2 regions of the Comamonas sp. F1-6 genome follow, and region 1 is predicted to be linked to the other one. Evidence: predicted binding sites of a transcription regulator. Region 1 holds the regulator's gene; the other holds the start of a gene.
What was found. Region 1 encodes FNR, which switches genes on or off when oxygen is low (the NO sensors DNR and NnrR bind a similar motif). Its sites were predicted from a motif close to TTGATNNNNATCAA; they were not measured.
Positions count from the first base shown of each region.

Region 1 (3,671 bases):
CACCAACACCGCCGAATACAGCAAACCACAAGGCATCAGTGCCCAGGCAAAGCCCGCTGCCAGACTGCCGCCCGGCGCGGTGACCCAGGGCTGAACCCTGGCCCAGACGGAACGCCCCGCCCGCTCCAGCCAGGCTGGCTGCCGCGCCTGCACCACCATGGCCAACCCCCAGGCCATGACCGCCACATGCATCAGCGTCCAAAGTCTCTGCAATGCCGTTGTCTGACTGGTCAGCCAGGCCAGACTTTCCATGGCCACGGCCGCGATCCCGCCCAGCAGGGCATAGGCAGCGATGCGCCCCAGATGAAACAGGCTGGTACGCAGCCATTGGCGTTTTTGCAGGCCGAGCACGACAACTGGCTGCCCGCCGCCGACAGGCTTCGCTGCTGTGACCACACTGCAGGGGGCAGCGCACATCACAAGACAATGGGGCCCACCCACGAGCCCCATGATCAAAGCAGTCCAGACCAGCGAAAATAACATGCGCTAGATGATGCGCGAAAAGCGGGCGCGGTTCCGGTCAGCCTGCAAATATCGGTCAAACAGCATGGCTACTCCGCGCACAAAAAACCAGCCCAGGCCAGTGACCTTGAAGCCCTCGACGGACAGCTCGACCAAGCCGTTGCGCTGCATCTCTGCCAGCGCATCCAGCTCCGCAGCGAAGTACTCGCGGAAATTGATAAGCCAGGCCTGCTCCATGGGCTCATACAGGACGGAACCCTGGCACATGATGGACATGATGACGGCTCTGCGCACCAGATCGTCACGCGAAAGCGCCAGTCCGCGCTGCACGGGCAGCATGCCTCCATCGACGGCATCGTAGTACTCTTCAAGAGTCTTGACGTTCTGGCTGTAGGTCGCACCCACCTTGCCGATAGCCGATACGCCCAGTGCAATCAGATCGCAATCAGGCTGGGTGCTGTAGCCCTGAAAGTTGCGATGCAGGCGCCCCTGGCGCTTGGCAATGGCCAGAGAGTCGTCAGGCAGCGCAAAGTGGTCCATGCCTACATAGACATAGCCGCCATCCATGAATGCATCAATTGCGCCGGAGAGCATGTTCAGCTTGTCCTGTCCCATGGGCAGGTCTGCCGATTCGATACGCCTTTGCGGCTTGAAACGCTCGGGCAGATGCGCATAGGCATACAGTGCAATGCGATCGGGGCGCAGCTCATTGACCTGTGCCAGCGTGCGCGCAAAAGACTCGGGCGTCTGCCTGGGCAGCCCGTAGATCAGGTCCACATTGATGGAGACAAAGCCCAGGCGGCGCGCCTCGGCCACCAACGAAAAGACTTGCTCGGCGGGCTGCTCGCGGTGCACCGCTTTCTGCACCGCGGGATCAAAGTCCTGCACGCCAAAGCTCAGGCGATTGAACCCCATGTCCTTGAGAGCTCTCAGCCGCTCGTTGCTGACGGTGCGCGGATCGACCTCGATGGAGTACTCGCCCGCGGGATCCAGCTTGAAATGTTCACGCATCAAAACCATCAGCTGCTGCAACTCGGCATCGCTGAAGAAGGTCGGTGTGCCTCCGCCCAGATGCAGCTGGCTTACGAGCTGACCTTTGCCGCAATGCTCGGTATGCATGGCCAGCTCGCGGCTCAGGTAGTCCAGATACTCGGCAGCCTTCTCGTGATGCTTGGTCACGATCTTGTTGCAGGCGCAGTAATAGCAAAGCGACTCACAGAACGGCACATGCACATAAACGGACAGGGGCAAAGCGCGCGAGCCAGAATGCGTCTTGCGCTGCTTGAGTGCCAGTATGTAGTCGTCTGCACCAAAAGCCTCAACAAAACGGTCGGCTGTTGGGAACGATGTGTAGCGTGGGCCGGGGATATCAAAGCGGCTCAGCAACTCAGGCGTGACTGCGGTCATAACTGGGAGTTAGGGTGCGCCCACACTCTGTATAGAGCAGATTTCAATGGAAATCAGATCCTGAAAATCATGCCCAAAATAGGCAAAAGCGCATGTTTTTGAACGAATACAGGCAATGTGCCCCAAGGCAATCACCCTGTCCTTGATGAAAATCAAGAGACCTCAAGGCAAGTGCTGCGACAATTTGATCCATCTCATCTTCAACCACGAGGTCAATGACCAGCGCGACTCTCCACTCTGTGTCTGTCTGCGCCGTTGCAAAAAGCCCATGAATCTTCAGACCATCAAAGCATCCTGCTCCAACTGCAATCTGCGTGAACTGTGCATGCCCATGGGCCTGGACGATGAACAAATGGAGCGCATTGACGAGATTGTGGCCACGCGCCGCAAGGTCAAGCGCGGCGGGCTGCTGTTTCGCAATGGCGAAGAGTTCACCTCTCTGTATGCCATTCGAACCGGCTTCTTCAAGACCAGCGTGGCCACCGAAGACGGACGCGATCAGGTCACAGGCTTTCAGATGGCTGGCGAAATCATTGGTCTGGACGGCATCGTCAACGACCACCACACTTGTGATGCCGTGGCCCTGGAAGACGCCGAGGTCTGTGTCATGCCGTTTGACAAACTGGAGCAGCTCTCGCGCGAGGTCACGGCCCTGCAGAACCATGTGCACAAGGTCATGAGCCGCGAAATCGTGCGCGAGCATGGCGTGATGCTGCTGCTGGGCAGCATGCGTGCCGAGGAGCGCCTGGCGGCCTTTGTGTTGAACCTGGTCCAGCGCCTGTCGGCACGCGGCTTTTCCAAGTCGGAACTGGTGCTGCGCATGACGCGCGAAGAAATCGGCAGTTACCTGGGCCTCAAGCTCGAGACCGTGAGCCGCACCTTCTCCAAATTTGCAGAGGAAGGCATTGTGGAAGTCAAGCAGCGCCACCTGCGCATCCTGGATACCGAGGCGCTCAAACGCATCGTCAACAGCCAGCAATGCCAGAGCTGAACCGATTCGACAGACACTCTCAAGACAAAGCCCGCGGACAGCGGGCTTTTTTATCTGGGCGAGTTACTCGGGCAGAGGCTCGGAAACGATGCCGCCATTGAGATCGCTGACGGAGCGCCCCAGCATCACCGTCATCGCACCTCCAATCAGCGTCACGACCCAGAAGGCAAAAAAAGCGACCGTATAGATGGCCTGGCGCGACCAGTCCAGTGGGGAGCCCAGCCAGTGCACATCCAGCGGGTCCACAAAGGCAAAAACCACCATCTCCATGATTGCCGCCGCCAGAAAGGCCGGCCAGACAATCCACATCCAGCGTCGAGCATCCATCCTGATTCTCCTTGGGCTGTGGGCTTGATCATATTTTGCACAACAGTGGTGACCGTTCATGCAGGACTGCGGGCATGCACCGTGGCGGGAAACCCTGAATTACTCTCTTTTCAGTAGCATCCTGCGCAATCCGAATATCAAAAAATCATTTACTTCTACATCAACGTTAGACGGAGCATGCATAACACGCTCTGATTTTGATATTGGCAACAAAAAAGGCCGCAAAAGCGACCTTGGCGGAGCAAGCGCCGGAGCGCTCAGCGATCCAGCGGATGGTCCTTGGCTGGCGTGGCCGCATGATTGCGGCCGGTGACTGCTGGGGCCAGGCTTTTTTCACTTTCGCTCAGGCGCTGGTTGATTTCCATGCCATGGCGGTAGTAGTCAGGGTCAATCACGGGATCGGGCCTGCTCAGTGCGATGTATGCGGTGACAAAGCCGGCAATCACCACGATCACCGGGCCGGCGATGATGAGCCAGACATGGG
Region 1 covers NZ_JBCPWN010000004.1:159,562-163,232, reverse strand. Annotated here, with positions in the region: gene AAIL66_RS06055 (sulfite exporter TauE/SafE family protein) at 1-483, opposite strand, end outside; gene hemN (oxygen-independent coproporphyrinogen III oxidase) at 487-1,869, opposite strand; gene fnr (fumarate/nitrate reduction transcriptional regulator Fnr) at 2,138-2,860, shown strand; gene AAIL66_RS06040 (hypothetical protein) at 2,924-3,187, opposite strand; gene AAIL66_RS06035 (FixH family protein) at 3,445-3,671, opposite strand, start outside.

Region 2 (3,671 bases), on a different contig from region 1:
TAGCGCGACGAGAAGTTGGATGTCACCGTGCCCGATGCCTGGCCGTAGGACAGGCCCAGCAGCACAAAGCCCACCAGGATGAACACATTGTTGCCGGTGCTGCCGCTGCCCAGCAACCAGGGCGCGAGAAAGCTGAAGATGCCGATCAGGCAGGCCATGGTGCCCAGGGTGTTGCGACGCCCCACTCGGTCCGCCAGCCAGCCCGACAGCATGATGGCCGCGCCTGCCAGCAGTGCACCGATGATCTGCACCACCAGCACTTCGGTCATGGACTGGTCGGAGTACATGGAAATCCACGACAGCGGGAACACGGTCACCAGATGGAACAGCGCAAAGCTGGCCAGTGCGGCAAAAGCACCGATCATCACATTGCGGCCTTCGTTGGCCATGAGACTGGTCACGCTGATGGGCTCCAGCTCACGCTCCTGCAGAAGCTGGGTATAGGACTGACCCACGACCAGACGCAGGCGCGCAAACAGCGCCACCACGTTGATGGCGAAGGCCACGCAGAAGGGGTAGCGCCAGCCATAGCTCATGAACTCGTCGGCCGTCAGGCTGGAGTACAGATAGGCAAACAGCGCCGCCGCAATGATGAAACCCAGCGGCGCCCCGAGCTGACCGATCATCGAATACCAGCCGCGCTTGTTCGGCGGCGCGGACATGGCCAGCAGCGAAGGCAAGCCGTCCCAGGAGCCCCCGAGCGCCAGGCCCTGGCCGATGCGCAGGATCACCAGCGCCCAGACGGCCTTCATGCCGGCTGTCTCATAGCTCGGCAGGAAGGTCATGCCCACCGTGCACACGCCCAGCAGAAGCAGCGCCAGAGTCAGCTTGGTGGCACGCCCCCAGACCCGCTGCACGGCCATGGACAGCGCCGTGCCCACGGGGCGGGCCACAAAGGCCAACGAGAAGATGGCAAACGCGGCCAGCGTGCCATCGAGCTTGGATAGATAGGGAAACAGCAGCGAGGGAAACACCAGCACGCAGGCGATGCCGAACACGAAGAAGTCAAAGTACTCGGAAGAGCGCCCGATGATCACCCCCACGGCAATCTCGCCGGGAGTCACATCCTCGTCGGTATGCGCATAGGCCAGGGTTTCCGAGTTCTCATAGTCTTGCTGAGTAAGACCAACGGACGGGTTCATGCTTGTCATAAAGGTACAACTCCTTGTCTTACTTTTCAGTCCCGGGGACGCTTTCCGTTCTACGCCCAAGCATGTGCAGCTGCAATAGAGTTTTTGCCCTGAACACTGTCAGCCCAGCCCCGTGCAGGCCCCGTTTCTGAGGGCTGATTTGACAATTTCAAGCCCTGTCAGCTCAAAGTTTGTCCACGCGCCAAAGCCGCTAAACCCTTGTCGCATAGCGCATTTCCAATCCCGAGCTGTTGACCTTGGACAAAATGTCCAATGGACAAGCCACTGTTTGGTATTACATTTGCCGAGATCCAGTAATCCGCGTTTACACCTAAGCGCGACTTTGTCACGCCCAAAGCATGTTAAAAATCAAGGAAATCCGTGGGCCCGCGTGGCTCTCAGCGGCCGCTTTGACCGCAACCCTCGCAGGTTGCAGCAAGGCCGTCGTCCTCAACCCAGCTGGCGATGTCGCCAAGCAGCAAGGCGATCTGGTCATTACGGCCACTTTGCTGATGTTGCTCATCATCGTCCCCGTCATCTTTTTGACGCTGCTGTTTGCCTGGAAATACCGCCAGTCCAACACCGAAGCCAAGTACGACCCCGAATGGCACCACTCCACTGCGCTGGAACTGGTGATCTGGACGGTTCCCCTGCTCATCATCATCGCTTTGGGCGCCATTACCTGGATCAGCACCCACAAGCTCGACCCTTATCGTCCCCTGGACCGCATCTCCGCCACCAAGGCTCTGGACCCCAACGTCAAGCCTCTGGAGATCCAGGTCGTGTCTCTGGACTGGAAATGGCTGTTCTTCTACCCTGAGCAAGGCATTGCCACCGTCAACGAAGTGGCTGCCCCGGTGGATCGCCCCATTCACTTCAAGCTGACCTCCACCCACACCATGAACGCGTTCTACGTTCCTGATCTGGCCGGCATGATCTACACCATGCCCGGCATGCAGACCGAGCTGAACGCCGTGATCAACAAGCCAGGTGTCTATGGCGGCAAGTCCTCTCACTACAGCGGCGCTGGTTTTGCAGGCATGACCTTCAAGTTCCACGGCCTGGAAAACGAGCAGTTCGACCAGTGGGTTGCCAAGGCCAAGACTGAAGGCAAGGCCCTGACACGCGATGCCTATATCGATCTGGCCAAGCCCAGCGAGCGCAACCCCGTTGAACGCTTCGCCAGCGTGGACGAAGGCCTGTACCACAAGGTCCTCAACCGCTGCGTGGAAGACGGCAAGATGTGCATGAACGAGATGATGGCCATCGACGCCGCCGGCGGCAAGGCACCTGCACACCACAGCAAGACCTCCAGCGTGGCCCTGCCCCTGGATGTCTGCACTTCCAAAGACGCTGACCGCGTTGTCGCCCTGCTCGACGAAGTCGCCGCCTCCGGAGCTGTCGCACAGCAATAAGTAGTTCACGGTGCGGATGCGCTCACCGCCCAGCCGCTCCAATACGACAAAAGAGACTCAACATGTCTGAAACAACAACCCCGGCCTCCCACTGGCTGTTGGGCCGTATCACATGGGACCAGATTCCCATGACGCATGAGCCCATCGTGCTCTTGACCTTTATTGCCGTGGTGCTTGGCGGCCTCGTCGTGGTCGGCGGCATCACCAAGTTCCGCCTCTGGGCTCCGCTGTGGAACGACTGGATCACCTCCATTGACCACAAGAAGATCGGCATCATGTACATGATCCTCGGTCTGGTCATGTTCCTGCGCGGCTTTGCCGATGCCGTGATGATGCGTCTGCAGCAGTCCATGGCCTTCGGCGACAACATGGGCTACCTGCCTCCTCACCACTACGACCAGATCTTCACGGCCCACGGCGTGATCATGATCTTCTTCGTGGCGATGCCCTTCGTGACCGGCCTGATGAACTACCTGGTTCCTCTGCAGATCGGCGCACGTGACGTGTCCTTCCCGTTCCTGAACAACTTCAGCTTCTGGATGACCACCGGCGGCGCCGTGCTGGTGATGATCTCCCTGTTCCTGGGCGAGTTCTCCACCTCCGGCTGGCTGGCTCTGTCCAATCTGGGGCATCAGAGCGGCAGCACGGGTCTTGATTACTACATCTGGGGCCTGCAGGTCGCCGGTGTGGGCACGACCTTGTCAGGTATCAACCTGATCGTGACCATCATCAAGATGCGCGCTCCCGGCATGAACCTGATGAAGATGCCCGTCTTCACCTGGACTGCCCTGTGCACCAACGCCCTGATCGTGGCCTCCTTCCCCGTGCTGACCGCAGCCCTGGTGCTGATGTCGCTGGACCGCTACGTCGGCACCAACTTCTTCACGAACGAGCTGGGCGGCAACCCCATGCTGTACGTGAACCTGATCTGGATCTGGGGCCACCCCGAGGTCTACATCCTGATCCTGCCCTGCTTCGGCGTGTTCTCCGAAATCGTGGCAACGTTCAGCCGCAAGCGTCTGTTCGGCTACACCTCGATGGTTTACGCCACCGTGTGTATCACCATCCTGTCCTACCTGGTGTGGCTGCACCACTTCTTCACCATGGGCTCGGGTGCCAGCGTGAA
Region 2 covers NZ_JBCPWN010000003.1:143,067-146,737, reverse strand. Annotated here, with positions in the region: gene AAIL66_RS04515 (MFS transporter) at 1-1,151, opposite strand, end outside; gene cyoA (ubiquinol oxidase subunit II) at 1,490-2,545, shown strand; gene cyoB (cytochrome o ubiquinol oxidase subunit I) at 2,608-3,671, shown strand, end outside.
Region 2: cyoA (ubiquinol oxidase subunit II) is a predicted target of FNR. The motif match lies at 1,382-1,395, and genes of this name have one in related genera.